3 regions of the Serratia surfactantfaciens genome follow, and region 3 is predicted to be linked to each of the others. Evidence: predicted binding sites of a transcription regulator. Region 3 holds the regulator's gene; each other region holds the start of a gene.

Region 1 (10,818 bases), 1.2 Mb from region 3:
TTCCTGGAGAGCGGCGGCTACGATCACCATTTGCGCAACCTGCGTAAGCGCTACGCCGCTCAGGTGGACGAGGCGCGGGCGCTGATCGCCCGGCATTTCCCGCGCGGCACGCTGGCCACGCAGCCGGCGGGCGGCTTCGTGTTTTGGGTCGAGTTCCCTCCTAACGTGGACAGCGTGGCGCTGTTCCATCAACTGCTGGAGGAGCAGATCTGTTTGACGCCGGGCACCCTGTATTCCCCCAGCGGGCGCTACCGCAACGCGCTACGGCTCTCCTGCTGCTACCCGTTCAACGCGCGTTACACCCAGGCGCTGGCCCGGCTGGGTGCCAAAGCCTGCGAGATGAGCGGCCTGCCGCCCGGTATTGCGCAGGACGGGTAACGGCGCGCGCCTTTTGCTACAATGCCGGTATTGTTGATTAGCGTGTCCTTTTGGGCACAATGGGCCAGAGACCATGAAAGAGAAAGAAAAGGCAGAGATCAAGCGCCTGAGCGACCTGCTGGACGCCTTGAACCACAAAGACGCCACCGTGATCCAACAGGGCAATCCTGAGTTGATCGCGCAGCACACCAAAGAAAAAGAGAAGCTGGCGGCGGAGATCGAGCGCCTGAAAAACGTGCGCGGCGAAAAGCTGAGCGCCGAAGCGCAAAAGCTGAGCAAGCTGCCGTTCAGCCGTGAAATCACCAAGAAAGAGCAGGCCGATATGGGCGCGCTGAAGAAAAGCGCGCGTGGGCTGATCGTGGTGCACCCGATGACCGCGCTGGGCCGTGAGATGGGCCTGAAAGCGGTCACCGGTTACGCCAAGAAAGCGTTCTGAACCCCGGGCGTCAGACCTTGGTGGTGAAATACGCCTTGGTCTGATAGGGCACGGTTATCGTGTCCTGGCCCTGCAGCTCCTCTTCTTCCGCCACCAGTTGGCGCAATTGATCGATAACCTGCTCCTGTTGCGGCTGCGGCAGCGCGGCGATAAAGCTGGTTGAACGCACGCGGTTGTAGATCACGTCCTCCACTGCGCCCCGGTGGCCCAGCATAAACACCTGCTCCTGCAGAGGTTCAAAGCCTTTGAACGGGAAGAACTTGCGCCATTCACCGGTATAGAAACGCGGCGCATCGCCTTCGTGGCGATCGACGATCTGATTCAGTTTACGCACCCAACCGACGCGCGCATCGCGCATGTTCCACACCAGACCGAGTTTGCCGCCGGGCTTGAGAATGCGCTGGATTTCCGCCAGCGCCTGCGGCGTGGCGAACCAGTGGAAGGATTGGGCGCACACCACGGCATCGACCGACTCGTCCGGCAGCGGGATCGCCTCGGCGGTGCCCGCCAGCGTTTTCACCTGCGGCAGCGCCGCCGACAATTTTTCCAGCATTTGCGGCACCGGTTCGACGGCGATCACCTGCGCGCCGGTTTCCAGCAGGCGCGGGGTGAACTTGCCGGTGCCGGCACCGAGATCGATAACCGTCATGCCGGCGTGCAAACCGATGACGTCACGCAGCCAGACGGCGATTTCCGGCGGGTAATCCGGCCGGCCTTTCACATAGCGATCGGCATTGGCCTGATAGCCTTCGGCGGCGGCGTGATGAATCGAATGGGTCGGGGTGGTCATATACCTGGCTCCTGGCTGAAAAAACGTGCGGCTACAGTATAGGCGGAAGAAAATGTTTAGCGCGGCATCCGGCGCACGTTTTTCATCTTTTCCGCCCGCGTGTTCAACGGCCGAGCAGGCGGCGATTGAAGTCCTCGAGGCGTCCTTCGGCGAGCCGCGTGAGCATGGTCTTGCTCCAGCTGGCGGAGAGGCCGGCCACCGCCAACAGGCGGCGGTACTGTTCCGCGTCGAACGGCATATGCCAGGCGATGGCGATAGCTTCGGCGACCGTCACGTCGCTGCTGCGCGCCGCCAGCTCCAGTGGACGGTCGCCGCTGACCGCGCCCGGCGACACCACCCGATACAGCCAGCCGCAGCGGCCGCTTTGCTGCATCAGCACCGAAATATCCTCGATCGCGAAGTGATAATTGAGTTTGAAGCACGGCGAGCGCGGCTGAGTGACCTGGATCAGCGCCTCACCCCAGCGGAAGATGTCGCCCATAAACACGTTGTGCTCGGTCAGCCCTTCGGTGGAGAGATTCTCGCCGAAGGCCGGGGCGCAAAACTGCTCCGCCTGCGCCGGAAACTGCTCGCGCCAGTGGAGGTAATGCTCGCGCGGGTAGTGGCACAGCGCGCGGTCCGGCCCGCCGTGATAGCTTTTCTCCGCCTGTTCGTCACCTTCCAGGCCGAGCGGCGTGAGCCGGATGGCGCCATCCACCTGGCGCTTGGCGATGGCGCTGGGGCGCCCGCCTTCATAGGGTTGAATGCTGCCGATGTAAACGTCTGGGTGATGCATGTGCGCCTCCGTGTCTCGCGTCGAGGGCTCAGCATAGCCTGAGTTGCGCCGGGGGGACATAACAACCCGCCCGAAATAATCAGGCGGGCGGCGGGGCGTCAGAAGGTGGTCCAGTTCTCTTCCGCTGCGGCGTTGGCGGCCGCGGGTTTGACGACCGGCGCTTTCGGCGCGGCGGCTTTGGCGGCGACGGGCTCGGTCTGTTCCGCCAAGCGGAACACCGAAACGCTCTGCAGCAGCATCTCCGCCTGCTCTTCCAGCGAATCGGCGGCGGCGGCGGACTCTTCCACCAACGCGGCGTTCTGCTGGGTGGTGTGGTCCATTTCTACGATCGCCTGGCCAATCTGGGCGATGCCGCGCGTCTGTTCATCGGAGGCGGCGGCGATCTCGGCCATGATGTCGCGCACGTGGGTAACCGAGCGGACGATCTGCTCCATGGTGTTGCCGGTGCTTTCCACCAGTTCGGTGCCGGTTTTCACCCGGCTGACCGATTCGGCGATCAGCCCTTCGATCTCTTTGGCTGCCTGGGCGCTGCGGCTCGCCAGGCTGCGCACTTCGCTGGCAACCACCGAGAAGCCGCGGCCCTGTTCGCCGGCGCGTGCTGCTTCCACTGCGGCGTTGAGCGCCAGGATGTTGGTCTGGAAGGCAATACCGTTGATCAGGGTGGTAATTTCGGCGATACGCTGCGAACTGCTGGAGATATCGCGCATGGTGCTGACCACGTTTTCCACCAGCTTGCCGCCCTGCTGCGCGGTCTGCGAAGCGTCGGTGGCCAGCTGATTGGCGTGATGGGCGTTGTCGGCGTTCTGTTTCACCGTGGCGGTCAGCTGTTCCATGCTGGCGGCGGTTTCCTCGACCGCTGCCGCCTGCTGTTCGGTACGGGAAGAGAGATCGGTGTTGCCGGCGGCGATTTCCGCCGAGGCGGTGGAAACCTGGCTGACGCCCATCTGGATCTTTTCAATCATGGTGCGCAGATTTTGGCTCATCGCCGCCACCGCGTTCAGCAGCTGCCCCAGCTCATCGCGGCGGGTGCTGGTCTGCGCCTGGCGCAGGTCGCCGCTGGCGATGCGTTCCGCCATCGCCAGCGTGCTGTGCAGAGGACGGGTGATCTGCAGCGTGATGCGCCAGGCGATAAGGACCCCGGCGATGATGGCGATCAGGGTGGTGATGCCCATCTGCAGCTGCGCCAGATTGATGTTGTTGCGCGTTTGCACCAGCTCGTCCTGCATAAAGGCGTTCACCAGCGTGCCGATCGCCTGCGCGCGTTCGCCGAGCTGCCGGCTGATCTGTTGCTCGTGCTCATAGGCCGGCAGGTAGGCCGCAATGCGGTTTTTGTAATCGTCCAAAGCGGCCAGCAGCGGCTGCAGCTGCGGGCGCTGCGCGTCGCTGACCCGGCGGCTCAGGGCGTTGGCCGCGTCACGCGCGTCGTCAATGGCCGCCATCAGCGGCGCCTCGGTTTCCTTGTTCAGGCTCAGTAGCAGGCCGCGCGCGCCGTAGCGCACCTGGGTCAGCTTTTGGTTCAGCTGGATAAAGGCCAGCTGCAGATCGCCGTTGGTCAGCTGACGTTCCACCTGGCTCAGGCTGGCCTGCACTTCCGACATGTTCCAGCTCTGGCGCACCGCATCTTTGGCCGCCACCGCCTGCTCAAAGACTTTTTGCTGCTGCTGGTATTCCCCGATCAGCGTCACCAGACGCTGCAGATCCTTGCGGCTTTGGGCGTCCCAGTCCAGCGCCTGCCCCTGGTCTATCAGTTTGACGGCGTTGTCGATATTGGCGCGATTGTTCTGAATATATTCCGGCTGGTAGGTCTGGCCATACATGGCGCGGTTGTATTTGGCCTGATTGATCTCCTCGTTCAGCCGGTTGCTGAAGTCGATGCGATCGGCGCGGGATTCGATGATGTGCAGGTATTGCGCTCCGGTGCCGGCGATGACGACCGCCAACAGCAGCAACAGCGCGAAGCCGAGACCGAGCTTTTTACCTACGGTGAGATGAGTGAACTTTCCTGCCAATGCTTGCAATGCCGCCATAGCGTTTTTCCTTCTCCGGGCGAACGTCAATTGAACAAACCATCGGCAAGAAGTGGTCAAACTTTAGCGGATTTCAGGCAAAAAAATACCCGCCGGCGGCGGGCATCTTCATCAGCGGGGGCGAATTACTTCTTCGCAGCGAAGCGTGCGGCCGCTTCGTCCCAGTTGACCACGTTCCAGAACGCCTTGATGTAGTCAGGGCGTTTGTTCTGATATTTCAGGTAGTAAGCGTGTTCCCACACGTCCAGACCGATGATTGGGAAACCGGAAGCGCCGGCGACGGCTTCGCCCATCAGCGGGCTGTCCTGGTTGGCGGTAGACACCACGGCCAGTTTGCCGTCTTTCAGCACCAGCCAGGCCCAACCGGAACCGAAGCGGGTGGCTGCGGCTTTCTCGAACTCTTCCTGGAATTTCTCAACGCTGCCGAAATCGCGCTCGATGGCCGCTTTCAGATCGCCGCCCAGCGTGGTGCCGGTTTTCAGGTTTTTCCAGAAGAAGCTGTGGTTGGCGTGGCCGCCGGCGTTGTTGCGCATGAAGGTGCGTTTGTCGGCAGGCACTTTATCCAGATCCTGGATCAGCTCTTCAACGCTGTATTTGGCCAGCTCAGGGTAGGCTTCCAGCACGGTGTTGGCGTTGTTGACATAGGTCTGGTGGTGTTTGGTGTGATGGATTTCCATCGTCTGCTTGTCGAAATGCGGTTCCAGTGCGTCGTAAGCGTACGGCAGGGATGGCAGTGAATAACTCATAATCATCATCTCCAGTGGTGTATGGGCGGCGCAAAGGGCGAGCACCGCGTAAGCAGTCGGATCATTATAGTTAATTAAATGATATTGAAAATGATTATCAATGCCCTGTGAAGTGTGTGGTTAATGAACAAATCGCTGCGTTAACAGACTGATAGAAAAGAAGCCTTGAGCGCCACCTGATGCCCTCGCGCCGACATGTTGGTTACTCTCTATACTGTAGAGAGCGCCGGGCCTGTACAGACGCCGAAATGTATCGAAATGTGCCAATGCGTTCACTGAATGAGCACGAGTGTGTAACAACCACAAGCACGCTGTGGTAATATCGCCGCGTCGCGTATCAGCATAACAACAGTGACATTAGCGCTCTGCCGTTTTTGGCGAAGAGCGCCATTTGAACAATGTGACAATCGAGAGTAAAGGAGACCCCCATGCAGGTCAGCAGAAGGCAGTTCTTTAAGATCTGCGCTGGCGGTATGGCAGGAACGACGGTGGCCGCGCTGGGCTTTGCCCCTGAAGTGGCGTTGGCGGAAACCCGGCAGTACAAACTGCTGCGCGCCCGCGAGACCCGTAATACCTGTACGTATTGTTCCGTCGGCTGTGGGCTGTTGATGTACAGCCTTGGTGATGGCGCCAAAAACGCCAAAGAAAGCATTTTCCATATCGAAGGGGATCCGGATCATCCGGTAAACCGCGGCGCGCTTTGCCCGAAAGGTGCCGGCCTGGTTGACTTCATCCACAGCGAAAGCCGCCTCAAGTACCCGGAATACCGGGCGCCAGGGTCGGACAAATGGCAGCGCATCAGCTGGGACGACGCCTTTACCCGCATCGCCAAGCTGGTGAAAGAAGACCGTGACGCCAACTTCATCAAAACCAACGATCAGGGCGTTACCGTCAACCGTTGGCTGACCACCGGCATGCTGTGCGCCTCGGCCGCCAGCAACGAAACCGGTTTTCTGTCGCAAAAATTTAGTCGCGCTCTCGGCATGCTTGCCGTAGATAACCAGGCGCGTGTCTGACACGGACCAACGGTAGCAAGTCTTGCTCCAACATTTGGTCGCGGTGCGATGACCAACCACTGGGTTGATATCAAGAACGCGAATTTGATTATCGTCATGGGCGGTAATGCGGCGGAAGCGCATCCGGTGGGGTTCCGCTGGGCGATGGAAGCCAAAATACACAACAATGCCAAGCTGATCGTGATCGATCCGCGCTTTACCCGAACCGCATCGGTGGCGGACTTCTACACGCCGATCCGCTCCGGGACCGACATCGCTTTCCTGTCGGGCGTGTTGCTGTATCTGATGACCAACAACAAATTTAACCGCGAGTACGTCGAGGCCTATACCAACGCCAGCCTGCTGGTGCGGGAAGACTTTGCCTTCGAAGACGGCTTGTTCAGCGGCTACGACGCGGAAAACCGCAAGTACGACAAAACCACCTGGAACTACCAGTTCGACGAGAACGGCTTCGCCAAGCGTGACGTCACGCTGCAGGATCCGCGCTGCGTGTGGAACATGCTGAAGCAGCACGTGAGCCGCTACACCCCTGACGTGGTGACCAACATCTGCGGCACGCCGAAGGACGATTTCCTCAAGGTGTGCGAATACATCGCCGAAACCTGCGTGGCAGATAAAACCGCGTCGTTCCTGTACGCCCTGGGCTGGACTCAGCACTCGGTTGGCGCGCAGAACATCCGCACCATGGCGATGATCCAGCTGCTGCTCGGCAACATGGGCATGGCGGGCGGCGGCGTCAACGCGCTGCGCGGCCACTCCAACATCCAGGGTCTGACCGATCTCGGCCTGCTGTCGCAGAGCCTGCCGGGCTACATGACGCTGCCGTCGGAGAAACAGACCGATCTCGAGACCTACCTGAAGGCCAACACGCCGAAGGCGCTGCTGCCGGGCCAGGTGAACTACTGGGGCAACTACCCGAAATTCTTCGTCAGCATGATGAAGACCTTCTACGGCGACAAGGCGCAGAAGGACAACAGCTGGGGCTTTGACTGGTTGCCGAAGTGGGACAAAGGCTACGACGTGCTGCAGTACTTCGAGATGATGGCGCAGGGCAAGGTCAACGGTTACTTCTGCCAGGGCTTTAACCCGGTAGCGTCGTTCCCGAACAAAAATAAGGTGGTGGCTTCACTGTCCAAGCTGAAGTTCCTGGTGACCATCGATCCGTTGAACACCGAGACCTCCAACTTCTGGCAGAACCACGGCGAGTTCAACGAAGTGGATCCGTCGCAGATCCAGACCGAAGTGTTCCGCCTGCCGTCCACCTGCTTCGCCGAAGAGAACGGCTCGATCGTCAACTCCGGCCGCTGGCTGCAGTGGCACTGGAAAGGCGCGGACGCCCCGGGCGAAGCGCTGAACGACGGCGAGATCCTGGCGGGCATCTTCAGTCGCCTGCGCGAGATGTATGCGCGCGACGGCGGTGCGGTGCCGGAGCAGGTGCTGAACATGCGCTGGGACTACCTGACGCCGGACAACCCGGCGCCGGAAGAGGTGGCGCAGGAGAACAACGGCAAGGCGCTGGCGGATCTGCTGGATGCCGACGGCAAAGTGCTGGTGAAAAAAGGCGAGCTGCTCAGCTCGTTCGCGCAGCTGCGCGACGACGGCACCACCGCCAGCGGCTGCTGGATCTTCGCGGGCAGCTGGACGCCGGCCGGCAACCAGATGGCGCGGCGCGACAACGCCGATCCGTCTGGCCTCGGCAATACGCTGGGCTGGGCCTGGGCATGGCCGCTCAACCGTCGCATCCTGTACAACCGCGCCTCGGCGGACCCACAGGGGAAACCTTGGGATCCGAAACGCCAGCTGCTGGAGTGGGACGGCGCCAAGTGGGTCGGGGCCGATATCCCGGACTACAGCACCGCAGCACCGGGCAGCGATGTCGGGCCGTTCATCATGCAGCCGGAAGGCATGGGCCGCCTGTTCGCCACCGACAAGATGGCGGAAGGGCCGTTCCCTGAGCACTACGAGCCGTTCGAAACGCCGCTCGGCACCAACCCGCTGCACCCGAACGTGGTGTCCAACCCGGCGGCGCGCGTGTTCAAGGACGATCTGGCGGCGATGGGCAAATCCGACAAGTTCCCGTACGTCGGCACCACCTATCGTCTGACCGAGCACTTCCACTACTGGACCAAGCACGCGCGGCTGAATGCCATCGCGCAGCCGGAGCAGTTCGTGGAGATCGGCGAGAAGCTGGCGGAGAAAAAAGGCATCAAGCAGGGCGATACCGTGAAAGTCAGCTCCAACCGTGGCTATATCAAGGCCAAGGCGGTGGTGACCAAGCGCATTCGCACGCTGCAGGTGCACGGCCAGGAAGTCGACACCATCGGCATCCCGATCCACTGGGGTTACGAAGGGGTGGCGAAGAAAGGCTTTATCGCCAACACGCTGACGCCGTTCGTCGGCGACGCCAATACGCAAACGCCGGAGTTCAAGGCGTTCCTGGTCAACGTGGAAAAGGTGTAACGGAGACGAATTATGGCCATGCAATCTCAAGACATCATTCGTAAATCCGCCACCAATGGCTTCACGCCGGCGCCGCGCGCCCGTGACCACCAGGAAGAAGTGGCCAAACTGATCGATGTCACCACCTGTATCGGCTGCAAGGCCTGTCAGGTGGCCTGTTCCGAATGGAACGACATCCGCGACGAAGTGGGGCACAACGTCGGGGTGTACGATAACCCCGCCGATCTGACCGCCAAGTCGTGGACGGTGATGCGCTTCTCCGAGGTGGAGGAAAACGGCAAGCTGGAATGGCTGATCCGCAAGGACGGCTGCATGCACTGCGCCGATCCGGGCTGCCTCAAGGCTTGCCCGTCGGAAGGCGCGATCATTCAGTACGCCAACGGCATCGTCGACTTCCAGTCCGAGCACTGCATCGGCTGCGGCTACTGCATCGCCGGCTGCCCGTTCGACGTACCGCGCATGAACAAGGACGACAACCGGGTGTACAAGTGCACCCTGTGCGTCGACCGCGTGGACGTCGGCCAGGAACCGGCCTGCGTGAAAACCTGCCCGACCGGCGCGATTCACTTCGGCACCAAGGAAGCGATGAAGCAGGTGGCGGCGGATCGCGTCAGCGAGCTGAACACCCGCGGCTACCAGAACGCCGGTCTGTACGATCCGGCGGGGGTGGGCGGTACGCACGTGATGTATGTGCTGCACCACGCCGACAAACCGCAGCTGTACCACGGTTTGCCGGACAACCCGAGCATCAGCCCGGCGGTGACCTTCTGGAAGGGCGTGTGGAAACCCCTGGCGGCCATCGGCTTTGCCGCCACCTTCGCGGCGAGCGTGTTCCACTATGTCGGCGTCGGGCCTAACCGCGTCGAAGATGAGGACGAGCACGACGAGTCGCATGACGAGGAGACGCGCAAATGAGAAAGGAAAAGCCCATTCAGCGTTACAGCGCACCGGAGCGCATCAACCACTGGATCGTGGCGTTCTGCTTCGTGTTCGCCGCCATCAGCGGGCTGGGGTTCTTCTTCCCCTCCTTCAACTGGCTGATGAACATCTTCGGGACGCCGCAGCTGGCGCGCATTCTGCACCCGTTTGTCGGGGTGATCATGTTTGCCGCGTTCCTGCTGATGTTCCTGCGCTACTGGAAGCATAACCTGATCAACCGGGAAGATATCGTCTGGGCCAAGAACATCCACAAAATCGCCATGAACGAGGAAGTGGGTGATACCGGGCGCTATAATTTCGGCCAGAAGTGCGTGTTCTGGGCGGCGATTATCAGCCTGGTGCTGCTGCTGGCCAGCGGCGTGGTGATCTGGCGGCCGTATTTTGCGCCGTCGTTCTCCATCCCGCTGATCCGCATCGCGCTGCTGGTGCATTCGCTGGCCGCGGTCGGCCTTATCATCGTGATTATGGTGCACATTTACGCCGCATTGTGGGTAAAAGGCACCATTACCGCGATGGTGGAAGGCTGGGTGCCGGCGGCCTGGGCCAAGAAACATCATCCGCGCTGGTACCGTGAGGTCCGCGAGAAACGACAGGAAGACAAACCCTGATGAGTATCCGCATCGTTCCTAAAGAGCAGTTAGGGGCACAGCGTGAGAAGTCCACAACGGCGGAGAACATCCCGCCGTTACTTTTCGCCAACCTGAAAAGCCTCTACAGCCGCCGCGCCGAACGCCTGCGTCAGCTGGCGGTCGACAACCCGCTGGGCGACTACCTGAACTTCGCCGCCGAACTGGCGCAGGCGCAGCAGCATGCGCTGCACGACAATCCGCTGGAGCTCGATCTGAGCGAAGCGTTGGCGCAGGGCGCCGCCAGCGGCAAACCGCCGCTTGATCTGAGCGTGTTTCCGCGCAGCGAGCACTGGCGCAAGCTGCTGACGTCGCTGATCGCCGAGCTGCGCCCACAGGCGCCGGAGCACATTCTGGCGGTGCTGGACAACCTGGAGAAGGCCTCGGCGCACGAGCTGGAGCTGATGGCCGACGCCTTGCTCAACCGCGAGTTCGGCAAGGTGGGCAGCGAGAAGGCGCCGTTCCTCTGGGCCGCGCTGTCGCTCTATTGGGCGCAGATGGCCAGCCTGATCCCCGGCAAGGCGCGCGCCGAATACGGCGAGCAGCGCCAGTTCTGCCCGGTGTGCGGCAGCATCCCGGTCTCCAGCATGGTGCACATCGGCACCGTCAACGGCCTGCGCTACCT
Region 2 (10,818 bases), 1.3 Mb from region 3:
TTTTACGGCCGGGAGGGGGCAACGGCGTTACCGGACGAGGTGACGCAAACCACCTGGCGGCGTTTTTTCGACGCCTACGAGCCGATGTACGCGCTAGTCGCCGAGCATCAGGGGCAGGTGGTTGGATTAACGCACTATCTTCTGCACCGCAGCACCATTCAGCTGCAGCCCAACTGCTATCTACAGGATCTGTTCACCGCAGAGGCGGTGCGCGGTAAAGGGGTGGCGAGGGCGCTGATCGCGGCGGTTTACGAGCGTGCGCAGCAGCTGGGGTTGCCGCGCGTCTATTGGAATACCCATGAAACCAACCAGACGGCGATGCTGCTGTATGACAAGGTGGCGGATCGTCCCGGATTTGTGATGTATCGCAAGGCGCTTTGACACCCGGTGAAATGAATACGGGCGCCAAACGGCGCCCGACAATCGGCAGGTTAAAAATCGACCGTCGCCTGCAGGCTCAGGCTGCGCGGTTCCCCCTCAATCACGCGTAAATTGCCGGCGCTGGAGGCATAATATTCGCGGTTGAACAGGTTTTTCACATTCAGCTTCAGCTGAGTATGTTTCCCCAACAGTTTGCTGTCCCAGGCGACAAACGCATCCGCCACGGTATAGGCCGGCATGGTGAAGCTGTTCTCCGGATCGCCGGCGCGGCGGCCGACGTAGCGTGCGCCGCCGCCAACGCGCACCTCGCCGGGCACCACCGGCAACGTCATGCGGTGGCTGAGGTACAGGCCGCCCATGTTGGTCGGGGCGTTGACCAGCCGATTGCCGACGTTGGCCGGGTTGAGATTGTCTTCAACGATTTCGGTCTTGTCGTAGCTGTAGTTGGCGGTGAGATCCCAGTTGCGCGCCACTTCGCCGTTCAACTCCAGTTCGACGCCGGTGGAGCGCGCTTTGGGAATGCTGCGGGTCACGCCGTTGATAAAGATCGACATATTGCTTTCATCGATGCGATAGAGCGCCAGCGTGGCGTCAAACGCCGGGGTGACTTGCCATTTGCCGCCCACTTCATAAGTGGTGCCGGTTTCCGGCGTGGCGACGTTGCCATTGTCGTCGATGGCGGTGGATGGCGTGAAGGAACGGCTGTAGTTGCCGTACAGCGACAGGCTCGGCGTCAACTTATACACCAGTCCCGCCTGCGGCAAGAACTGGTCATCTTTGTCATTGAGCGTATTTTTCGGCTGCCGGAAACCGTTGCTGTTGTTCTGATAATACGACTGATAGCGCGCGCCCAGCACCGCGATCCATCGCTCGGTGAGATGAATGCTGTCCTTGGCGTACAGAGAGCGGCTGAACAGCGTGGCGCGCAGATTGCTCGCCGCGTCGCTGTAGGTCGTACTGTCAGTGACAGGCGTTTCGCCATACGTCGGATCGTACATGTTGAAGGTCTTCGACACCTTGCCGCGATAGGAATACGCCTTATAGGTCTGGTTTTTCTCGTAGTCCACGCCCAGCAGCAGGTCATGCTGCATGCCGAATACCTCCGGCGAGCCGGTCAGATCCCACGAGTAGTAGTGGGTCTGGTGATTAAAGCCTCGGTTGGCGTCGGCGCGGCGCGAAACGATGCCGGTCGTGGTATCGACGGCGGTGGCGCGCACTTCGTTACTGTCGTAACGGCGCTGCAGCCACGCGTAGTTGACGCGGGTGGTCCAGATCGGGTCCAGCGCGTATTCATAATGGGCGCTCAGGCGTTTGTTTTTGCCCCAGGCGCGGTTGGCGTAATCATCAAGCCGGCGGTTGTAGGGCACATCGACCGGTTTACCGTCGATAAATGCGGTGCCGCGATCGTAAGGAATGTCGTATTTATATTCGCTGTAGGCGATGTTAAAGGAGGCTTTGTCGCCGAACCAACTGAGCGAGGGGGCGAGCAGCGTGTGTTCGTCGCTGCCGAAGTTGCGCCAGTAATCCGCGTGCTGACGTTCGGCGATCAGGCGAAAGGCGAAGCCGCCGCCCAGCGGGCCGGTGACATCGACACTGCCGCTGCCGCCGCCAAAGCTGTTGGTGGCGCCGCTGATGCGGGTGTTCCAGTCATACTGCGGTTTTTTACCGATCAGATTGATGATGCCGCCAGGGCTGAGGATACCGTAAAGCAGTGAAGCGGAGCCTTTCAGCACCTCGACGCGTTCGGTGGTGGCGTCCATGCTCAACCCCTGGTTGCTGCGTACGCCGTCGATGAACACCGAACCGTCGGAGTTGACCCCAAAACCGCGTTTGACAAAGCCGTCCTCGGTGCCGCCGAGTGTGTTGCCCTGGGTGACGCCGCTGACGAACTTCATCGCGTCATTGACGCTTTTGACCTGGAAGTCGTCAATCACCTGAGAGGTGACAACGCTGATCGATTGCGGCACCTCGGCGATCGGCGCTGCGGTTTTGCTGCCGGTCGAAGCGGTATCGGCGCTATAGCTGCCGGCAGGCAGCGGGGCGGCGGTTACTGTGATGGACTCCTCCGATTTAGCGTCGGTCACGGCGGCGATCGTCAGGGCGGGAAACAGGCCGGCAAACAGGGGCAGCGTACGCAGAATGGGATTTTTTTTGCTTTTGTAGGGGTGGCGAAGAACTGACTGGCGCATATCATTCCATGGTAAAATAATAAATAGTAACGATTATCATTATAATTATCATTTGATGAAATTAGATAGAGGAAGTTGGCGCCCTTCGCGCATTGCAAGATTTTATTTTGCCATCAGTGAAAAGCATGGCGGTTTTGCCGGTATAAATTCGCCGGATTGGCCACAAAGATCGAGGTGACGGCAGCGTTTCGGCAGTTTCTGCGTCTGGTAGCTGGTTGCCGTCAATATATTGATACACAAATATATTTTCCCTTGATGAATAAACAGATGCCCGCGCTGGCAAAACTGGCAATATAGCCGGGTCGGCCGTGTGTGTTCTCCTTGTTCGACGGTTGTGACGCGAAAAGACTGTCACTTTACGCTAGCGAAAGTCTCTGGATCCAAGATGCAAACCATCCCGTTGTCCGATACCCGTAAAATCTGGCCCGCGACCCTCATCTTTTTGCTGGTGTTTGCGCTGTGCCTGCTGGGTATCGTGAGCCGTCCCGGCAGCTTTCTGGCGATATTCTGGCCGGTAAACGCCGTGCTGCTGGCCGTTTTGGTGCGCCGCCCGCAGTGGGCCACCTGCGCCGGCTGGGGCATGGCGGTGCTGGGCTATCTGGCGGCGGACCTGTTGACCGGCAGTTCGCTGGAAAAGGCGCTGCTGTTGAATGCCGCCAATCTTTCCGGCGTGGTGGCAGGGTATTGGCTGTTCATGCGGCTGTCGCCACCGGCGCGCATGTTGCAGCGCGGCGCCTCCAGCATGTATCTGTTCGGCATCTGCCTGGCCGCCGCTGCCGTCACCGGCGTGGCGGGCGCCGTCGCCTCTCAGTGGCTGTTCGGCAGACCCTATTTGACCTCCCTGGCGCTGTGGTTCTCGTCCGAATTCACCAATTACGTCACGCTGATGCCGTTCATTCTGGTGTTTCCCATCGATTGGCGACATCGCCTGCGCGCGGCTTGCGCCATGCTGATGCAGCGCAGCCAATGGCCGCAGGCGGGGCAAAAACTTGCGGTGTTGGCGCTGCTGGCGCTGGCGGCGGTTTGCAGCGTGCTGATCGGCGGGCCCGGCGCGGTGATCTTTCCAATGCCGGTGCTGCTGTGGCTGGCGATGTCCTTTTCACTGTTCAGCACCATGATCGCGGTGCTGGTTTATGTGCTGTGGTGCCATCTGGCGATCGATTTCGGGCTGTTGAGCACGACGCTCGATATGAAGGTGTTGCAGAACGCGGTGTCGATGCGTTTGGGCATTGCGCTGTTGGCGCTGGGGCCGATCGCCGTCGCCAGCATGAACTATGCGCGCAATGCGCTGTTGCGCACCCTGGAGCATGTGGCGAATCACGACGCGTTGACGCATGTGTTGACGCGCAATGCGTTTATGCAGCGCGGCGAACGGGTGATTGACCAAAAAGGCGAGCTGGTTTGCGTCATGATGCTCGATATCGACTATTTCAAATCGATTAATGACCGTTTCGGCCACGCCGGCGGCGATCAGGCGCTGATGGCTTTTACCCGCGCGATCGCCGCCGATCTGAGCGTCAATGATCTATTTGGCCGCATGGGTGGCGAAGAGTTTGCCATCGTCTCGACGCTCGGCCAGCCTCAGCAGGGATTGCAGCTGGCCGAACGGCTGCGGCAACGCATCGAAGCGGAGTCGATCACCATGCCGGCCGGCCATCCGCTGCAGATCACCGTCAGCATCGGCATGGTGACCTGTACGGGCGGTTCCGGCCATAGCCTGGCGGATCTGCTGAAACTGGCGGATCTGGCGGTATACAAAGCAAAAAATGCCGGCCGCAACCGGGTCGCCACGCCTGAGTCTTACCCGCCGCCGGCCCCCGGCCGCTAACTTGCGATCCGCGCAGCGCCCCCGCCGTCTAAACTGGTAGGGGGTGCAGGCAACTCCGCCTGCGTTAAACCGACTGTCCTTAAACAGACAAGAGGATGCCAGGATGAAATACATCGACGGGTTTGTGGTGGCGGTGCCGGCCGCCAACAAGGAGGCGTATCACCGGTTGGCGGCTGCAACGGTGCCATTGTTCAAAGAGTTTGGCGCCACGCGCATCGTGGAGTGTTGGGGTGATGATGTGCCCGACGGCAAACTGACCGACTTTCGCGGCGCGGTGAAGGCGCAGGAAGGCGAAGTGGTGGTGTTCAGCTGGATCGAGTATCCCTCCAAGGCGGTGCGCGACGCCGCCAACGAGAAAATGATGAGCGATCCGCGCATGAAGGCGCTGGGCGAGATGCCGTTTGACGGCAAGCGCATGATCTTTGGCGGGTTCGCGCCAATCCTTGATGAGTGAAGGAGGCGCAGATGGCCAGAATTACGCAACATCTGTGGTTTGAAAAAGACATGGAGGCGGCGCTGAACTGCTATGTCGCGCTGATTCCCGGTTCGTCCGTGAACTGGTTTTCCGATCTGCCGGCGGATACGCCGAGCGGCCCGGCCGGCAGCGTGAAGCTGGCCTCCTTCACCCTGGGCGACCAGCGCTACGCGGCGATCGAAGCCGGGCCGCTGGATCCGTTCAACCACAGTTTCTCCGTGATGGTGGAGTGCGACGATCAGGCGGAGGTCGACCGGCTGTGGGATACGCTGAGCGAAGGCGGCGAGGCGGAGCAGTGCGGTTGGCTGCGCGATCGTTGGGGGCTGTGCTGGCAGATTGTGCCGCGGCGTCTGACGGAGTTGATGAACGACCCTGACGCCGCCCGCGTGCGGCGGGTGACGGAAGCGATGCTATTGATGGGCAAAATCGACATCGCCGGCCTGGAAGCGGCGGCGCGAGACTAGCGGCAAGATCGAGAAGGAGAGAACGGATGCACCGAGAGCGGCACAGTATTGAGCGCATCGGCTGGCTGCGGGCGGCGGTGCTCGGCGCCAACGACGGCATTGTCTCAACGGCCAGCCTGCTGCTGGGCGTGGCGGCGGCCAGCGCCTCGCATTCCGCGTTGATGATCGCCGGCGTCGCCGGGTGGGTGGCGGGCGCGATGTCGATGGCCACCGGCGAGTATGTGTCGGTATCGTCGCAGGCGGATACCGAAAAGGCTGCCCTGGCTGAGGAGCAGGCGGAGCTGCTTGAAGACTACCCGGGGGAGTTTCGTGAACTGACGTCAATCTACGTGCATCGCGGCCTGGATCCGGCGCTGGCCCGGCAGGTAGCGGAAAAGCTGATGGCGCACGATGCGCTGGAGGCGCATGCGCGCGACGAGCTGGGCATTTCCTCCGCCACGCGCGCCCGGCCGCTGCAGGCAGCGTTAGCGTCGGCGCTGAGTTTCTCCCTCGGCGCGCTGTTGCCGCTACTGGTGGCGCTGTGGGCGCCGCTCGACTGGACGCGGCCGGCGCTGGTGGTCTCGGCGCTGATTTCCCTCGGCGTGCTCGGCGGCATCGCCGCAAAAACCGGCGGGGCGCCGATCTTGCCGGGCGTCGCGCGCATCCTCATCTGGAGCGCCCTGGCGATGGCGGTCTCCTCCGGCGTCGGCATGTTGTTTGGCGTCGCCGCCGGGTAGCGCCGGGTTTGCATCAATCTGTTGCATCTCAAGAGCAGAATTTATCATTTGTCAGCCGCCGGCGTTCGCGGCATGGTGACGGCAATGCCAACTCAGTCAGGGACACTTATGCACCAATCACAGATTCAACCGTGGATCGCGCAGCATCCGCTGCTGCAACGCATGGTTGCTCTTGAGCCGATCACCTGGTTCAATCCGCGTGCGACCACGCTGGCCGCAGGGCTGCCTCATGTCGGGCTGAGCGCCGCCGACGTGGTCGAAGCCGAGCAGCGCCTGGCGCGCTTTGCGCCATATCTCGCCGCGGCCTTCCCGGAAACCCAGCCCACTGGCGGGATCATCGAATCCGAACTGGTGGCGATCCCCGCCATGCAGCAGGCGCTGGATCGCCGCTACGGGCAAACTCTGGGTGGGAAACTGCTGTTGAAAAAGGACAGTCATCTGCCGATCTCCGGTTCAATCAAGGCGCGCGGCGGCATCTATGAAGTGCTGACGCACGCGGAGAAGCTGGCGCTGGAGGCGGGGCTGCTGCAGACCGGTGATGACTACGCCCGGTTGTTTTCCGACGAGTTCCGTCAGTTCTTCAGCCAATACCGTATCGCCGTCGGATCGACGGGCAATCTGGGATTATCCATCGGCATCATCAGCGCCCGCCTGGGATTTGACGTCAGCGTGCACATGTCGGCGGATGCGCGGGCGTGGAAGAAGCAGAAGCTGCGCGACAACGGCGTGACGGTGGTGGAATACGCCGAAGATTACGGCGTGGCGGTGGAGCAGGGCCGCAAACAGGCGGCGAACGATCCGCGTTGTTTCTTTATCGACGATGAAAACTCGCAAACCCTGTTCCTCGGTTATGCGGTGGCCGGCGGCCGCCTGAAGCGGCAGTTCGCCGAACAGGGCATCGTGGTGGACGCGCAGCATCCGCTGTTCGTTTATCTGCCGTGCGGCGTCGGCGGCGGGCCGGGCGGCGTGGCGTTTGGCCTCAAGCTGGCGTTCGGCGATCACGTTCACTGCGTTTTCGCCGAGCCGACCCATTCGCCCTGCATGCTGCTCGGGGTTTACAGCGGGCTGCATGACGGGATTGCGGTGCAAGATCTCGGCATCGACAACCGCACAGCGGCGGACGGATTGGCGGTGGGGCGCGCCTCCGGCTTTGTCGGCCGGGCGATGGAACGCCTGCTGAGCGCGTTTTACACCCTGAGCGACGAGGAGATGTTCGCGTTGCTCGGGTTGTTGGATCGGCACGAACATATCCAGTTGGAGCCGTCCGCGCTGGCCGGCATGGCCGGGCCGTGGCGCATGGCGGCCAATGCGCAACCACTGAGCGGGCAAGGCGTGAGCGCGGAGAGTCTGGCGCAGGCGACGCATCTGGTGTGGGCGACCGGCGGCGGCATGGTGCCGCCGGTGGAAATGGCGAAGTACCTCACCGCCGGGCAGACGGCGGAATAAGGCGCAATAAAAAAGGGGCGAACATCGCCCCTGATCGTCTGCCGCGCCGTTACAGCTGTTCGCCGTTGCTGGCGATGACCCGGCGGTACCAGTCGAAGCTCTTCTTGCGCGAGCGCTCAAGCGTACCGGTGCCGTCGTCGTGTTTATCGACGTAGATAAAGCCGTAGCGTTTGCTGTACTCACCGGTGGTGAACGACACGCAGTCGATGCAGCCCCAAGGGGTGTAGCCGATCAGATCCACGCCGTCTTCAATCACCGCTTTTTTCATCTCTTCGATGTGGGCGCGCAGATAGTCGATGCGATAGTCATCATTGATCTGGCCGTCCGCTTCCACCTTGTCGAAGGCGCCGAAGCCGTTTTCCACGATAAACAGCGGCTTCTGGTAGCGTTCATACAATACGTTCAGCGAGTAGCGCAGCCCGACCGGATCGATCTGCCAACCCCAGTCGGAGGCCTTGACGTGCGGGTTCGGCACATTGCCCGGGAAACCGAACATGCCGTCGCTGCCTTCCACCGCGTTGGCCTGCAGCGCGTTGCTCATGTAATAGCTGAAGCCGATGTAGTCGGTGCAGCCCTCGCGCAGGATCTGGGCGTCCTGCGGCTGCATCTCGATCTTCAGCCCTTTGCGTTCCCAGTCGCGCAGCAGATAGCTTGGGTAGTAGCCGCGCATCTGCACGTCGGTGTACAGATAGCGCTGGTGCATCGCCTCCACGGCGTACATCACGTCGTCCGGCTTGCAGGAATAAGGATAGAACGGCACGCAGGCCAGCATGCAGCCGATCTTGAACTCCGGGTTGATCTGATGGCCGAGTTTGACCACCTGCGCGCTGGCGACGAACTGGTGGTGCAACACCTGATACAGCGCCTGCTCCGGATTGTCTTCCTGGGTGTAATCCACGCCGGAACAGCAGTAGCCGAACAGCGGGTAGCGGTAGTTGCTCTGGTTGTTGATCTCGTTGAAGGTCATCCAGTACTTCACCTTCTCGCGGTAGCGGCGCATCACCACTTCGCTAAAGCGCACGAAAAACTCCACCACCCGGCGGTTTTTCCAGCCGCCGTAGGTTTTCACCAAATGGTAAGGCATTTCGAAGTGGGACAGGGTGATCACCGGCTGGATGCCGTATTTCAGCAGCTCATCGAACAGATCGTCGTAAAACTGCAGGCCGGCTTCGTTCGGCGCCGTTTCGTCGCCGTTCGGGAAGATGCGCGTCCAGGCGATCGAGGTGCGGAAGCATTTGAACCCCATCTCGGCGAACAGCGCCACGTCTTGTTTGTAGCGGCCGTAGAAGTCCACCGCTTCATGGTTGGGGTAACGGTAGCCATCGAGCACCCCGTCGGTCATCACGCGATCGACGCCGTGCGAACCGCCGGACAGCACGTCGGCGATGCTTGGGCCTTTGCCGCCCCGATCCCAACCGCCTTCAACCTGGTGCGCGGCGACCGCGCCCCCCCACAGAAAATCCTTCGGCAACTGTTTCATCGTCAATGTCTCATCGGTTTATTTAATGAAGGGTAATCACGCTGCGTTGAGAATAGAGTACCAATACCGAAAGAAATGTCACGATATAACAAATCACCGTGAAAAGTGATTTGTCACAATAAAAAAACAGCCTGTTTTATTTTGCCGAATTAATATGCCCGAGCCGTTTACCGATGGTTTCAATAATGTAAAGCACGGGGATCTGCGTGGTAATATTATGATGGCCGCCGATCAAATGCTGCGGAACGTGGTAAGAGAGGTTAAAGTCCGCCAGCCGCGCCAGTGAAGAGGTTTCGTTGTTGGTGATGCTGATGATTTTGCAGTGGTGCAGGCTGAACTGGCTCGCCAACCGCAGGATCTCTTCGGTCTCGCCGGAGACCGACAGCATGATCGCCACCGCGTTTTTATACATATCGCTGTTGACCGGATAATAAGGATCGTCGATATGGGTGCTGAATTTCCCGACGTTGGAGAAGAAACGCGCGCCATATTTCCCCAATGCGCCTGACGTACTGATGCCGACGAAAATAATTCGCTCGGCGGCGGCGATATGCTGCACCGCCTGATCGATCAGCTGATTAAACTCTTCGTTGCTGACGCTTTTAAAAAAGCTGAGGATTTCGCCGATGCCGGAATCGATCGGCGGCGCGTCGCTTTGCTCGAGGTACAGTTTGAAACGGATGCGAAATTCCGAATAGCCGTCACAGCCCATTTTTTTGCAAAACCGCAGCACGGTGGTGGTGGACACGCCGGCGGCCTCCGCCAGCTCGCGGATGGTCATGTACATCACCTGATTTTTGTGTTTGCTGACGTAGTTATAAACCATCAGCTCCAGGGCGTTGAGCTCGGCGATTGCTTTATGGGTGAACATGAGTCGGTCCGGCGGCTGGAAACGGGAAGCTTATCTGCAGGTTAACATAGCAAAATTCACCGCCGCTGGCACTGCCGAAGCAAAAGAAAAGCCGCACCAGTCAGGGGCGGCCCAGAGTTCACGACGAACAAATTAAAGCAAAACGTTCCGGAAGACATGCCATGAAAACGCGTTTCATCACACAGTGTCAGCATAGGTCAGCTTATTCCGGCGGCAAAATGCCGGTTTTTGCTTTCCAAAGCTAAAGATTGGCAAAGTTACGGCGCCATATCCCTGGCGCGCGAACGTGCCAGCAGCGGCGGGGCCAGCAGATACAGGGCGGCGGCCAGCGCCCAGACCAGGCCGGGCCAGACATCGCGCGTGGCGGCGTACAGCGCCGTCGCTACCAGCGGCCCGGCGACGCCGATCAGGCTGCCCATGCTGGACAGTGTCCCCTGCAGCTCGCCCTGATGGTCGTCGTCCACCTTGTGCGCCATCAGCGCCTGCAGCGCGGGCAACGCCATGCCGCCCGCCGCAAACAACGGCAGCAGGACGAACGGCGCCCAGCCGCGCGTGGCGATCGACAGCAGCAGCATGCCCAGCGCGTCGGCGGCCAGGCCGATCAGCAGCGCCTTGCGCTCGCCGAGCCGTGCGACCAGCGGGCCGACGGCAAAGGCCTGCGACAGCGCGTGGCAGGCGCCGTAACCGGCCAGCGACAGGCCCGCCAACATCATGCTCCAGCCGAAGCGATCCTGACCGTATAAAATCCACAGCGTAGCCGGCGCCTGAGAGGCCAGCGCCATGATCAGGTAAATGCCGGCCAGCGGCAGCAGGCCCGGCTTGCCGTGCAATCGCCGCAATGAAGAAAAGGGATTAAGCCGGATTTTCTCGGCGGTGCGGGAGCTGGGTTTACGCGATTCGGGCAACAGGAAAAACGCCAACGCCAGGTTGATGGCGTTCATCACCGCCGCCGCCAGGAAGGGGGCATG
Region 3 (10,818 bases):
GCTGGCAATATAACGGTAAAGCTCTTCGTCGACTTCAATAGTTTTCATCTTTATCCAATACTGTTTTTTCTACTTAGAACCTGAAGCCAGATCCTGCATTCAAGCCATGGGATTATAAGGTTAAAAGCGCTGGAGCGAACACAACAATGTGCCTCCGGACGGCAAATGCAGACTAATACCTATAGCCGGCACTGCCAAGCCCGCGCCGCGAAAATTCCGCATGATTCATCGTGCGATTCAATCATGATACCCTAATCTGAATCTCTCTCAGTATGAACTTCGCCATGAAATTACATTATCAACTGCTGGCCGCCGAGTCAGATGCGCTGCCGGTGCTGCTGATCCACGGGCTGTTCGGCAATCTGGACAACCTGGGCGTGCTGGCACGCGATCTGCACCAGCAGCACAGCGTGATCAAAGTCGATCTGCGCAACCACGGCCTCTCCCCGCGCGCCGACGACATGAACTACCCCGCCATGGCGCAGGATCTGCTGGCGCTGCTCGACGAACTGCAGCTGGATAAAGCGATCGTCATCGGCCATTCGATGGGCGGTAAAGCGGCGATGGCGCTGACCGCCATCGCGCCGGAGCGCATCGCTAAGCTGATCGTCATCGACGTGGCGCCGGTGGATTACCAGACTCGCCGCCACGATGAGATCTTCGCCGCGCTGAAGGCCGTCAGCGCCGCCGGCATCACCCAACGCCAGGCGGCCGCCCAGCTGATGCGCGACTATCTGCAGGAAGAAGGCGTGATCCAGTTCCTGCTGAAGTCCTTCCACAATGGCGAATGGCGCTTCAACCTGCCGGTGCTGATCGAACGCTACGAAGACATCACCGGCTGGCAGGACGTGCCGGCCTGGCCGCACCCGACGCTGTTCATTCGCGGCGGCCTGTCGCCGTACGTGCAGGACAGCTATCGTGCGGACATCGCCCGCCAGTTCCCGCAGGCCCGCGCCCATGTCGTCGCCGGCACCGGCCATTGGGTGCACGCCGAAAAACCGGACGCGGTGCTGCGCGCCATCCACCGTTTCCTCGACGAAGCCTGAAAAATACGCTCATCTGGCGAAAAAACGCGCTAAAGATAACGGCTTAGCGCGTTTAGCCCGCAGTTAGGCATTGTCGCCGCTCCATCTGCTGGGGTAATATGGCGCGCTATAATTTTGCCGCCGCGCCAGCGCGTTCGCGAACGCCGGTTCGGGGGTGAATTTGGGTTAGGGTTTATTGGCCCGAAGTGTGTTAACCGATGCCTCCGGAAGCGTGCGAGCGCTTTTTGATGCAAACTCCCTTGCAGTACCGCTACCTATGGCAAAAGAACAAACGGATCGCACGACGCTGGATCTGTTCGCAGATGAACGCCGTCCGGGGCGCCCGAAAACCAACCCGCTTTCCCGCGATGAACAGCTTAGAATCAATAAGCGCAATCAGTTACGGCGCGATAAAGTGCGTGGATTGCGGCGCGTAGAGCTGAAAATCAACGCGGATGCGGTGGACGCCCTGAACAAATTGGCGGAACAGCGCAACATTAGCCGCAGCGAACTCATCGAGCAGATGCTGTTGGCGCAACTGGCGGAAGAACAGCCGGAACATTGATCTCTTCGGCCGCACGCGCGGCGCGGCGTTAAGGACAACGCCGGATCGACCACGCTTTTCTTCATTCTCCGGCATCGCATAAATGCGATAAAACCCCGGCGCCACTTTCTGGCATGATACGCATTTACCGGCAAGAGACTGCGCCTGTCGGCGCCCGCCCCCGTGGCGAAAGGCTCTTGTCATGGCATCATTTTAATCGGCGTCAGCGGCGGCAGTGCTGGCATCGAGTAATGCAATTACTTGAATTTAAAGGTTATACGCGATATGGCTACTGTAGGCATTTTCTTTGGCAGCGACACTGGCAATACCGAAAACATTGCCAAAATGATCCAGAAAATTCTCCAGAAACAGTTTGGCGACGACGTCTCTGAAGTACACGACATCGCTAAAAGCAGCAAAGAAGACCTGGAAGGGTTCGATATCCTGCTGCTGGGTATCCCGACCTGGTACTACGGTGAAGCGCAGTGTGACTGGGATGATTTCTTCCCGACGCTGGAAGAAGTCGATTTCAACGGCAAACTGGTGGCGCTGTTCGGCTGCGGCGACCAGGAAGACTACGCGGAATACTTCTGTGACGCGATGGGCACCATCCGCGACATCATTGAACCGCGCGGCGCGGCCATCGTGGGCCACTGGCCGACCAAAGGCTACCACTTCGAGGCCTCCAAAGGCCTGGCGGACGACAACCACTTCATTGGTCTCGCGATCGACGAAGACCGCCAGCCGGAGCTGACCAACGAGCGCGTCGATGCCTGGGTCAAACAGATCGTCGAAGAGCTGAGCCTGGCCGATATCGTCGGCTAAACGCCGCAACTGGCGAAAGGTTGAACAAAGGCCCTGTAAAGTGCATAGTGTGCGCACAGGGCCATCATCGGCAGCAGGGATTGCTGCGATAGAAGCTACAGATTTGTAACTTCCCACCCCGTCAAGGTAGACTGAGTTATCGGTTTATCCCACCCATCAAGGCGTTGCATGCAAAACATGCAATAGTGCAATTATATCTTTGTTAACAACCGGCGGTTTCCATTTAGTACAACCGGTTCTATAATGAGACGCATTAACTCTTTGTGCCGACCGATGCCACAGGCGAGTACGCCTCAACTTGATTAGCATAGTAACAGGACTGAATTCGCATGACCGACAACAACATCGCATTGAAGAAGGCCGGCTTAAAAGTCACGCTTCCGCGACTCAAAATCCTGGAAGTACTGCAAAATCCGGAATGCCATCACGTCAGTGCGGAAGATTTGTACAAAAAACTGATTGATATGGGCGAAGAGATCGGCCTGGCAACGGTTTATCGCGTACTGAACCAGTTTGACGATGCGGGCATTGTGACACGTCACAATTTCGAAGGCGGCAAGTCCGTGTTCGAACTGACCCAACAGCATCACCACGATCACCTGATTTGCCTGGACTGCGGCAAAGTGATCGAATTCAGTGACGAATCCATCGAAGTGCGCCAGCGTGATATCGCCAAGCAGCACGGCATCAAGCTCACCAACCACAGCCTGTACCTGTACGGCCACTGTGAAACCGGTGACTGCCGCGAAGACGAAACGCTGCACGACAAGAAATAAGCCTGACTGGCTATGAAAAACCGCCTCACCCTGAGGCGGTTTTTTTATGCTTGCTGAACGGTGAGCAAAAAAATCCCCGGACCAGCCGGGGAAAGATCATGTCATGAAATACTACAATTGCAGCGGCACTGCGACTCCACGTACTGCTCTCACTTTCACGTCCGCTTCACGCCGACACGCGCAGAGGCGGACGCATTCCCCCTTCGTTAAGCGGCCCGCCGCCATGACGACAGGCCGATGCGCCGGGCTTAGACCTTCTCGGCGCGGCTGTAACGTTTACCGTCGGGACTGACCGAACGCACCTGCACCTCACCCGATACCGCCGGCTTGGCCTTGGCGTCATAACGCTGCCACTGCTTGCCGCCGTCGGTGGAATACTCGATGCCCAATCCCGGCAGCGCGATATTCGCCTCCAGCTTGCCGCCCGCTACGCGTGCGCCGGGCACCGGCAGACGATAAGCGACGCCACCTTTGTCCAGCTTGGCCAGTTCACGCTGGCCCAGGATATTGGCGAAGCGCAGCCAGTCTTTCTCCAGCGCCTTGGTGTCGACAAAGTGGGTCTCCCCGCCTTTGTATTCGCGGCCGGCGCGATAGTCCTGCTCCCAACCGGCGCGGTGCCAGGCGCGTTCGGCCACCGACAGCGCGCGCGGGAAGATCATGTATTCCATCTGCGGATCGGTGCGCTGGGTTTCGCTCCACAGCTGAGCGGACAACCCGTAGGCTCCCGGCCACGGCTTGTCGCTCTTGGCGTTGAAGTGGTTGCCGTCGCGATCGACCGAGGTTTCCGCGTTCTGCGGCATGTTGTCCGGCGCGAAGCTGAACACCTTGCGCTCGTCGCTGAAGCGAGTGCCCCAGTAGTAACCGCGCTCGTCCGGGTTCACCTCGTAAGGGAAGTCCATGTAGACGTAGTCCGGGTTGGAGACCACCACTTCATACCCTTTATTGGCCCAATCGTTGACGCTGTCGAAACCGCCCCAGTACAAGGTATCCCAGAAGTTGACGCCCACGCGCGAGGTGGCGAACGACTTCGCGCTCTCGGCGTCTTTCAGGCCGTCCTGCCAGGCCTGCATTCTGTCGATGCCGTGCGCCTTCACCAGCTTGCTGACCTCCTGGCCGAAGTAGCTCGGTAAGTGCTCCATGTCGGCCACCTTGCCTTCTTTGATCATCGTCTGGCAAACCTGCGACTTGGCCCACGGCTTGTCTTCGTTGCTCTGGTCGATGACGCCTTTACCCGGCTCCGGTTTCGCCTTGTCGGTATAGCCGGCGCCCAGGCGGATGTTTTTCGCCTCGTCGCCGCCGAAGTGCCAGGTTTTGATCGGCTGCCCGGCTTCTTTATGCATCTGGGCGATCTCGCCGATCACCTTGTCGACAAAGCGCTGGGAAGAATCCAGGCACGGGTTCAGGTAACTCTGGCGGTTAAAGAACTGCACGGAGGTGGTATTGGAGGTATCAGTCGGATCCACCAGGCGGAATTCGTTGGCCTCCTGCTCTTTTCCGGCGGCATGCAGCTTTTTATAGCGCGCCTCCATCGACACCACCGCGGCGCGGGCGTGCGCCGGCATGTCGATCTCAGGGATCACTTCAATCTGGCGCGCCTGGGCGTATTTGATGATGTCGATATAGTCCTGACGGCTGAAGAAACCACCGTAGACATCCGGCCCCTGGCCGTACTGCGGCAGCAGGCAGGTGGTTTCGCTCAGATCGTGGCAGCGCTGGCCGCCGACTTCCGTCAGCTCAGGCAAACCGGGGATCTCGATACGCCAACCTTCATCATCACTCAGGTGGAAGTGGAATTTGTTGAGCTTGTAGGCCGCCATCTGATCCAGCAGACGCAACACCGCATCCTTCTTATGGAAGTTGCGCGCCACGTCGAGGAAAATGCCGCGATACTGGAAGCGCGGCGCGTCGCTGGCGTCCAATGTAGCAATCTTGCCGCTGCCGTCGGTCGGCACTAACGACAGGATCGACTGCAACCCATAGAATACCCCGGCCTGATCGAAGCCGATCACCCGCGCCTCTTTTTTGCCGATCTTCAGCTCATAGGCGCCCGGCACCGCCATCGCGCCTTTAAACTTGCCCGGCTGGATATCGGTCTTGATCGGATAGCCGTTGGCCTGAACCGGCACGCCCAGCAGCGCAAAGCGCTGGTTGACGACGTCCGCCGCCGGCTTGACCAGCGTGCTCAGATCCGGCGAGACCCCTTTGCGCAGATCGGCGTCCTGCGCGTGGACCTTCACCTGCATCGGCGTCGGCACGATCTGGCCGCGCAGCGCGCCGGCGGGCAGCGTCTGCAGCTCGGCATTGCTGACAAAGCGCGAAGCCGGCGTCATCAGAATGTTTTTGTCGTCTTTGGTGCGCTTCCACTGATCGCCGGTGAACGGCGCCACGAACTGGTCCAGGTTTTCGGTGTCGGTATTCGCCAGCATTTTCGGTTTGGCGTCGCCGGACGTGGCATACCAGCGCGGCAGGAAGTCATTTCTAAACAGCTGCCAATATTCGGCGACCACCGGGATTTCCACCGCCTTGCCGGCAGGGAAACCGCTGAATTTGGCGGTCGGTTCCAGCTTGTACAGATCGCCGGTGAGGTGGGCTATCTTGAACTGATCGTTATCCACCCGCAGGGTCTGGCGCGGGCTGTGGAAATAGATGACCCAGTCCTTGCCGTCGATAGCCTGGCCGTCGTTGCTGAGGGTGAACAACACCCGGTTGCAAGAGGCCCAGTCGGCGCCCAGCGCCGCGCAATCCACGCCGTTTTCGCCGGCGCGGTTATCCAGCATTTTCACGTTCAGCTTCAGCTGGCTCAGTTGATCCACCAGCTGTTGATCGGCCATGGCGTTTCCCATGCCGCCCAGGAATCCCATCGTTGCCGTCAAGGCGGCAAGCGCGCTCAGTTTGAATGCGTTCATGTTCTCGTCCTTCTTAATTATTGTTATCGCGAATTTCTTGCCACAGCTTGCCGCACTTGGCGTCGTAAGCCTGACCGTTACCGCTGTGCACCGCCATAATGCAGTTCTGATAATCCATCACCCGCACCGTTTCCTGCGCGGCGAACTGCTGGTGCTGCTTCTCTTGTTTCAACACGTTCAGCACCGCCTTGCAGGGCTGCAGACGCTCCGGCGAACCTTCGGCGGTGTTGATGCAGGCGCTGTAAGCCTGCTTCAATTTGGCGTCTTCCGGCGGCGCGGCGGGTTGCGCGCAGGCGCTCAAGGCCGCGGCGGCCGCCAACATCAGCATGATTTTTTTCATCGTTGAATTCCCTTAACTGCCCCCGGCCGCAAGGCCGGGGAACGCATCAGAAGATGGTGAATGGCGCGATGACCATGAACTTGACGTCTTTCTCGTCCTGGAAGATGTTGCCGTAACCGCCGCCCCAGCTCGGGATGTTGGTGTGGTTGTCATACTGGGTGTAGTGCAGCTTGATCAGCGTGCCCTTGGCGCGCCCTTCCTGGATGGTGTACATCGCGTCCAGGCTCCAGGCGCTCTCTTTCAGGCGCTGGCTCTGATCGTAGATCGGGTTGGTGCTCGGCTTGGCGTCCCAGGCGTAGACATAAGAGCCGCCGACCGCCATGCCCGGCAGGTTCCAGTTGCTGAGGTCATACATCACGCCGGCGTACAACGCTTTCTCGCCGTTGGCGTTAAAGTCGGAGCGGTTGTCCCACCACACGTCCAGCCGACCGTTAGACGAAGCGTAGGTCGGGGTCATGCGCTGCAGGAAGAAGCCCTGATTGCCTTCCGCCTTGACCATGGTGCCTTCCAGACGCCAGTTGAACTGACCGGTGGTGTAACCGAAGGTCAGGGCCTGCAGCCAGGCCAGGCCGTCGTAGATGCTGTTCGGATCGTTCTTGTTGCTGATGCGGTCTTCCGCACCGTAGAACTGGTAACTGGTAGTCAGCGGGTTGCCCAGCACATCGAATTTGTAAGACGCCTTGGTGAAGTACTGATTCACGTAACCCTGGGCCTGGCCGAAAGCGGCTTCCAGCACCAGATCGTTTTTGAAATCGTACTTGGCGCCCAGCGAGTGCAGGTAGGAGACGCGGGTTTTCTTATCGTTCTGACGGAAATCGTCCATCTCGATATGCCACGGCGCTTTGTATTTGTCGGTCCACATGTAGGAGAAGCTCAACGCACCGGCATCGCCGTAGTCGAACTTGGCGCCGGCCTCGGCGCCCTGATAGGTGCCCGGCATAAAGCTCCAGTGCGGCGCCAGCAGGGTTTGGCCGCTCGGCTGAATGTAGCCGGCGCGCGCCCAGACCGGGCCGTATTTGAACTTGGCGGCGGCTTTGTACAGGCTGACGCCGCCTTTGTCGCCGGAGTAGTCTTCGTCGTAGGTACGGTTCTTCGAGGAGAACGCGATCTCGTTCGGGTGGCCGCTGGCGCTGGATTCAGCCAGTTCGATGGCGGTGAAGGCGCCGACATCCAGGCCGAACATGTCCCAGGCGTAGCCCGAGGCGAAATCCAGGCTCAGGTTGGCGGTAGAGTGCGACAGATTGGTGGTGTATTGGTTGTAATCCTTGCTGTCCGGATTGAGATCTTTACGGTCGCGCTCACGTTGCCAGTAATAGATGCCGCCGGTCAGCGTGGAATCATCGATAAACCCTGCGGCTTTCGCCTCAGGCGCCATGGCAAACCCTGTTCCCAACAGCGCGCCCGCGACTGCGAGCGCCAGCGTTTTACGCTGAGCACCGTGCGTACCCATATTGAAATTCCTCTTTGACTTAACTTAAAAGTTGCAGCCGCCTGTGTTCACCACTGCCCTGCACGACTGCCAATAAAAAACCCGAACGGGTAAAAAATATTGCCGACGAGATGTTATTCCCACAGCACTAATTGCTACAGACAGACTATTTTTCGCGACGCGAATTATCAAATGAAAAATGCGGAAGATTTGTCAAAGTATGACAAGGAGCACATATCAGTGATAATTTGTTACGCCAGTGATCATGGAGGGTGTCGAATAAAAAATTCAATTAAATCAGAATAAACACAGATATAAGGTCAACCAGAGACGATTAATGGTTTCAGCCTGAGCTAATTCGTCAGTCAGAAGATAAAATCTGAGAGCGCTCTCTAAATGAAATTAATTCGCATCACGAATATATAAGAAAAGTTAACACTATTAAGATCAATATCAAGAAGCTTATTGGTTAACGCGCCGCAATTAATTTAGCGCCCGCCAGAAAATGGGAGAGGAATGGGTTGTTTGCTCAATCGCAGGCATAAAAAAGCGCGGCCTAAGCCGCGCTGATACATTAATTTTCGAGGCGATTAAGATTAGCCTTCGATTTTCGCCCAGGTGTCACGCAGGCCGACAGTGCGGTTAAACACCAAATGTTCGGCCGAAGAGTAACGGCTGTCGGCGCAGAAGTAGCCTTCACGTTCGAACTGATAGGCCTTCTCCGGCTGTGCGGCCGCCAGGCTCGGCTCGACGAAGCCGTGCTTGATCACCAGCGATTCCGGGTTGATGGTGGAGAGGAAATCCTCCGCCGCGCCCGGGTTAGGCACGCTGAACAGGCGATCGTACAGGCGAATTTCCGCCGGCAGCGCGTGCGCCGCAGACACCCAGTGGATCACGCCCTTCACCTTGCGGCCGTCGGCAGGATCCTTGCTCAGCGTTTCCGCATCGTAGCTGCAGAAGATGGTGGTGATCTCGCCCGCTTCGTCTTTCTCGACGCGCTCGGCCTTGATCACGTACGCATTGCGCAGACGCACTTCCTTGCCCAACACCAGACGCTTGTACTGCTTGTTGGCTTCTTCGCGGAAGTCGGCGCGATCGATATAGATCTCGCGGCTGAACGGCACATCACGGCTGCCCATTTCCGGCTTGTTCGGATGGTTTGGCATGGTGACCATTTCCACCGCGTCGCCCATGTTCTCGATAACGATTTTCACCGGATCCAGCACCGCCATGGCGCGCGGCGCGTTTTCGTTCAGATCGTCGCGAATGCAGGATTCCAGCGCCATCATTTCAACGTTGTTGTCTTGCTTGGTCACGCCGATGCGCAGGCAGAACTCGCGAATCGAAGCGGCGGTATAACCGCGACGACGCAGCCCGGAAACGGTCGGCATGCGCGGGTCATCCCAGCCTTCGACGATCTTCTCGGCCACCAGCTGGTGCAGCTTGCGCTTCGACATGATGGCGTATTCGAGGTTCAGACGCGAAAACTCGTACTGACGCGGGTGGCAAGGAATGGTGATGTTATCCAGCACCCAGTCATACAGACGGCGGTTATCCTGGAATTCCAGGGTGCACAGCGAATGGGTGATCCCTTCCAGCGCATCGGAAATGCAGTGGGTGAAATCGTACATCGGGTAGATGCACCATTTGTTGCCGGTCTGGTGGTGTTCGGCGAACTTGATGCGGTACAGCACCGGATCGCGCATCACGATAAACGGCGAAGCCATATCGATCTTGGCGCGCAGGCAGGCGGCGCCCTCGGCGAACTCGCCGTTGCGCATCTTCTCGAACAGCGCCAGGTTCTCTTCAACGCTGCGGCCGCGGTACGGGCTGTCTTTGCCCGGCGCGGTCAGGGTGCCGCGATATTCACGGATCTGCTCCGGCGACAGTTCGTCGACGTAAGCCAGGCCCTTGGTGATCAGTTCAACCGCATACTGGTGCAGCTGATCAAAATAGTCTGAGGAGTAACGAACGTTGCCGCTCCACTCAAAGCCCAGCCACTCCACGTCATGCTTGATTGACTCCACGAACTCGATGTCTTCTTTCACCGGGTTGGTGTCATCGAAGCGAAGATTGCACTGGCCCTGATAGTCCTTGGCGATGCCGAAGTTCAGGCAGATGGACTTGGCGTGACCGATATGCAGGTAGCCGTTAGGCTCCGGCGGGAAGCGGGTATGAACCGACGTGTGTTTCCCCGACGCCAGATCTTCATCGACGATCTGACGGATAAAATTGGTTGGGCGGGCTTCAGCCTCACTCATTTCACTGTTCCTCAATGCAAAGCGCTACACATAACCGCCTATGATCCAACAAGCCACGTCTGGAAACAACCGTTTGTTTCACGAAAAATGCGGCGCATTGCACCATCGACGCGCAGCGCACCGTCGTGGGGCGAAACGGGATAAAAAAAGCGGGAAGAGATCGCTCTCTTCCCGCCAAGTCGGGGCAAACTCCGCCATGATGCGTGACCGGCCCCAGGTACTACTCAGGTAAAAACAGCCTTATTTCTGGATCTCGTACAGCTTGGTCTGACCGGCGACCACCGAGCCGCTGGCCAGTGCCGCCAGGCCGGCGTAGTCGTCAGAGTTGCTGACCACCACCGGGCTTATCATCGAACGTGCGTTGGCGTTCAGATAATCCAGATCCAGTTCCAGAATCGGTTGACCGGCTTTCACTTCCGCGCCCTCTTCCACCAAGCGTTTGAAGCCCTGGCCTTCCAGCGCGACGGTGTCGATCCCCATGTGCACCACGATCTCGGCGCCCTTGTCGGTTTCCAGGCAGAATGCGTGGTTGGTGTTGAAGATTTTCACCACGGTGCCGTCAGCCGGCGCCACGACGATGCTATCGGTCGGGCGAATTGCCAGGCCGTCGCCCACCGCCTTGCTGGCGAAGGCTTCGTCCGGCACCTGATCGAGCGCCACCACTTCACCGGTTACCGGTGCCACCAGCGTTTCAAACGCGGCTTTCGGCGCG

Evidence for each region. The regulator Fur, encoded in region 3, represses iron uptake genes when iron is present. The targets are predictions, from matches to a motif close to ATAATAATGAGAACNACTATCAA.
Region 1: the regulator Fur is predicted to act here: its motif matches at 5,231-5,253, upstream of sodA (superoxide dismutase [Mn]).
Region 2: the regulator Fur is predicted to act here: its motif matches at 2,600-2,622, upstream of ATE40_RS09180 (TonB-dependent siderophore receptor).

Annotation. Positions count from the first base shown of each region.
Region 1 is NZ_CP016948.1:4,503,109-4,513,926, forward strand. It holds gene ATE40_RS21055 (aminotransferase-like domain-containing protein) at 1-378, shown strand, start outside; gene ATE40_RS21060 (YibL family ribosome-associated protein) at 452-814, shown strand; gene ATE40_RS21065 (class I SAM-dependent methyltransferase) at 825-1,604, opposite strand; gene yiiM (6-hydroxyaminopurine reductase) at 1,708-2,379, opposite strand; gene ATE40_RS21075 (methyl-accepting chemotaxis protein) at 2,478-4,406, opposite strand; gene sodA (superoxide dismutase [Mn]) at 4,532-5,152, opposite strand; gene fdnG (formate dehydrogenase-N subunit alpha) at 5,581-8,628, shown strand; gene fdxH (formate dehydrogenase subunit beta) at 8,641-9,543, shown strand; gene fdoI (formate dehydrogenase cytochrome b556 subunit) at 9,540-10,175, shown strand; gene fdhE (formate dehydrogenase accessory protein FdhE) at 10,175-10,818, shown strand, end outside.
Region 2 is NZ_CP016948.1:1,923,373-1,934,190, reverse strand. It holds gene ATE40_RS09185 (GNAT family N-acetyltransferase) at 1-381, shown strand, start outside; gene ATE40_RS09180 (TonB-dependent siderophore receptor) at 432-2,570, opposite strand; gene ATE40_RS09175 (GGDEF domain-containing protein) at 2,956-4,398, shown strand; gene ATE40_RS09170 (DUF1428 domain-containing protein) at 4,502-4,852, shown strand; gene ATE40_RS09165 (VOC family protein) at 4,864-5,337, shown strand; gene ATE40_RS09160 (VIT1/CCC1 transporter family protein) at 5,364-6,053, shown strand; gene ATE40_RS09155 (D-serine ammonia-lyase) at 6,162-7,499, shown strand; gene ATE40_RS09150 (6-phospho-beta-glucosidase) at 7,549-8,985, opposite strand; gene ATE40_RS09145 (MurR/RpiR family transcriptional regulator) at 9,116-9,850, opposite strand; gene tet(41) (tetracycline efflux MFS transporter Tet(41)) at 10,108-10,818, opposite strand, start outside.
Region 3 is NZ_CP016948.1:578,428-589,245, reverse strand. It holds gene seqA (replication initiation negative regulator SeqA) at 1-48, opposite strand, end outside; gene ybfF (esterase) at 273-1,046, shown strand; gene ybfE (LexA regulated protein) at 1,303-1,590, shown strand; gene fldA (flavodoxin FldA) at 1,855-2,394, shown strand; gene fur (ferric iron uptake transcriptional regulator) at 2,724-3,170, shown strand; gene ATE40_RS02740 (beta-N-acetylhexosaminidase) at 3,419-6,076, opposite strand; gene chiQ (ChiQ/YbfN family lipoprotein) at 6,090-6,416, opposite strand; gene chiP (chitoporin ChiP) at 6,463-7,866, opposite strand; gene glnS (glutamine--tRNA ligase) at 8,442-10,106, opposite strand; gene nagE (N-acetylglucosamine-specific PTS transporter subunit IIBC) at 10,347-10,818, opposite strand, start outside.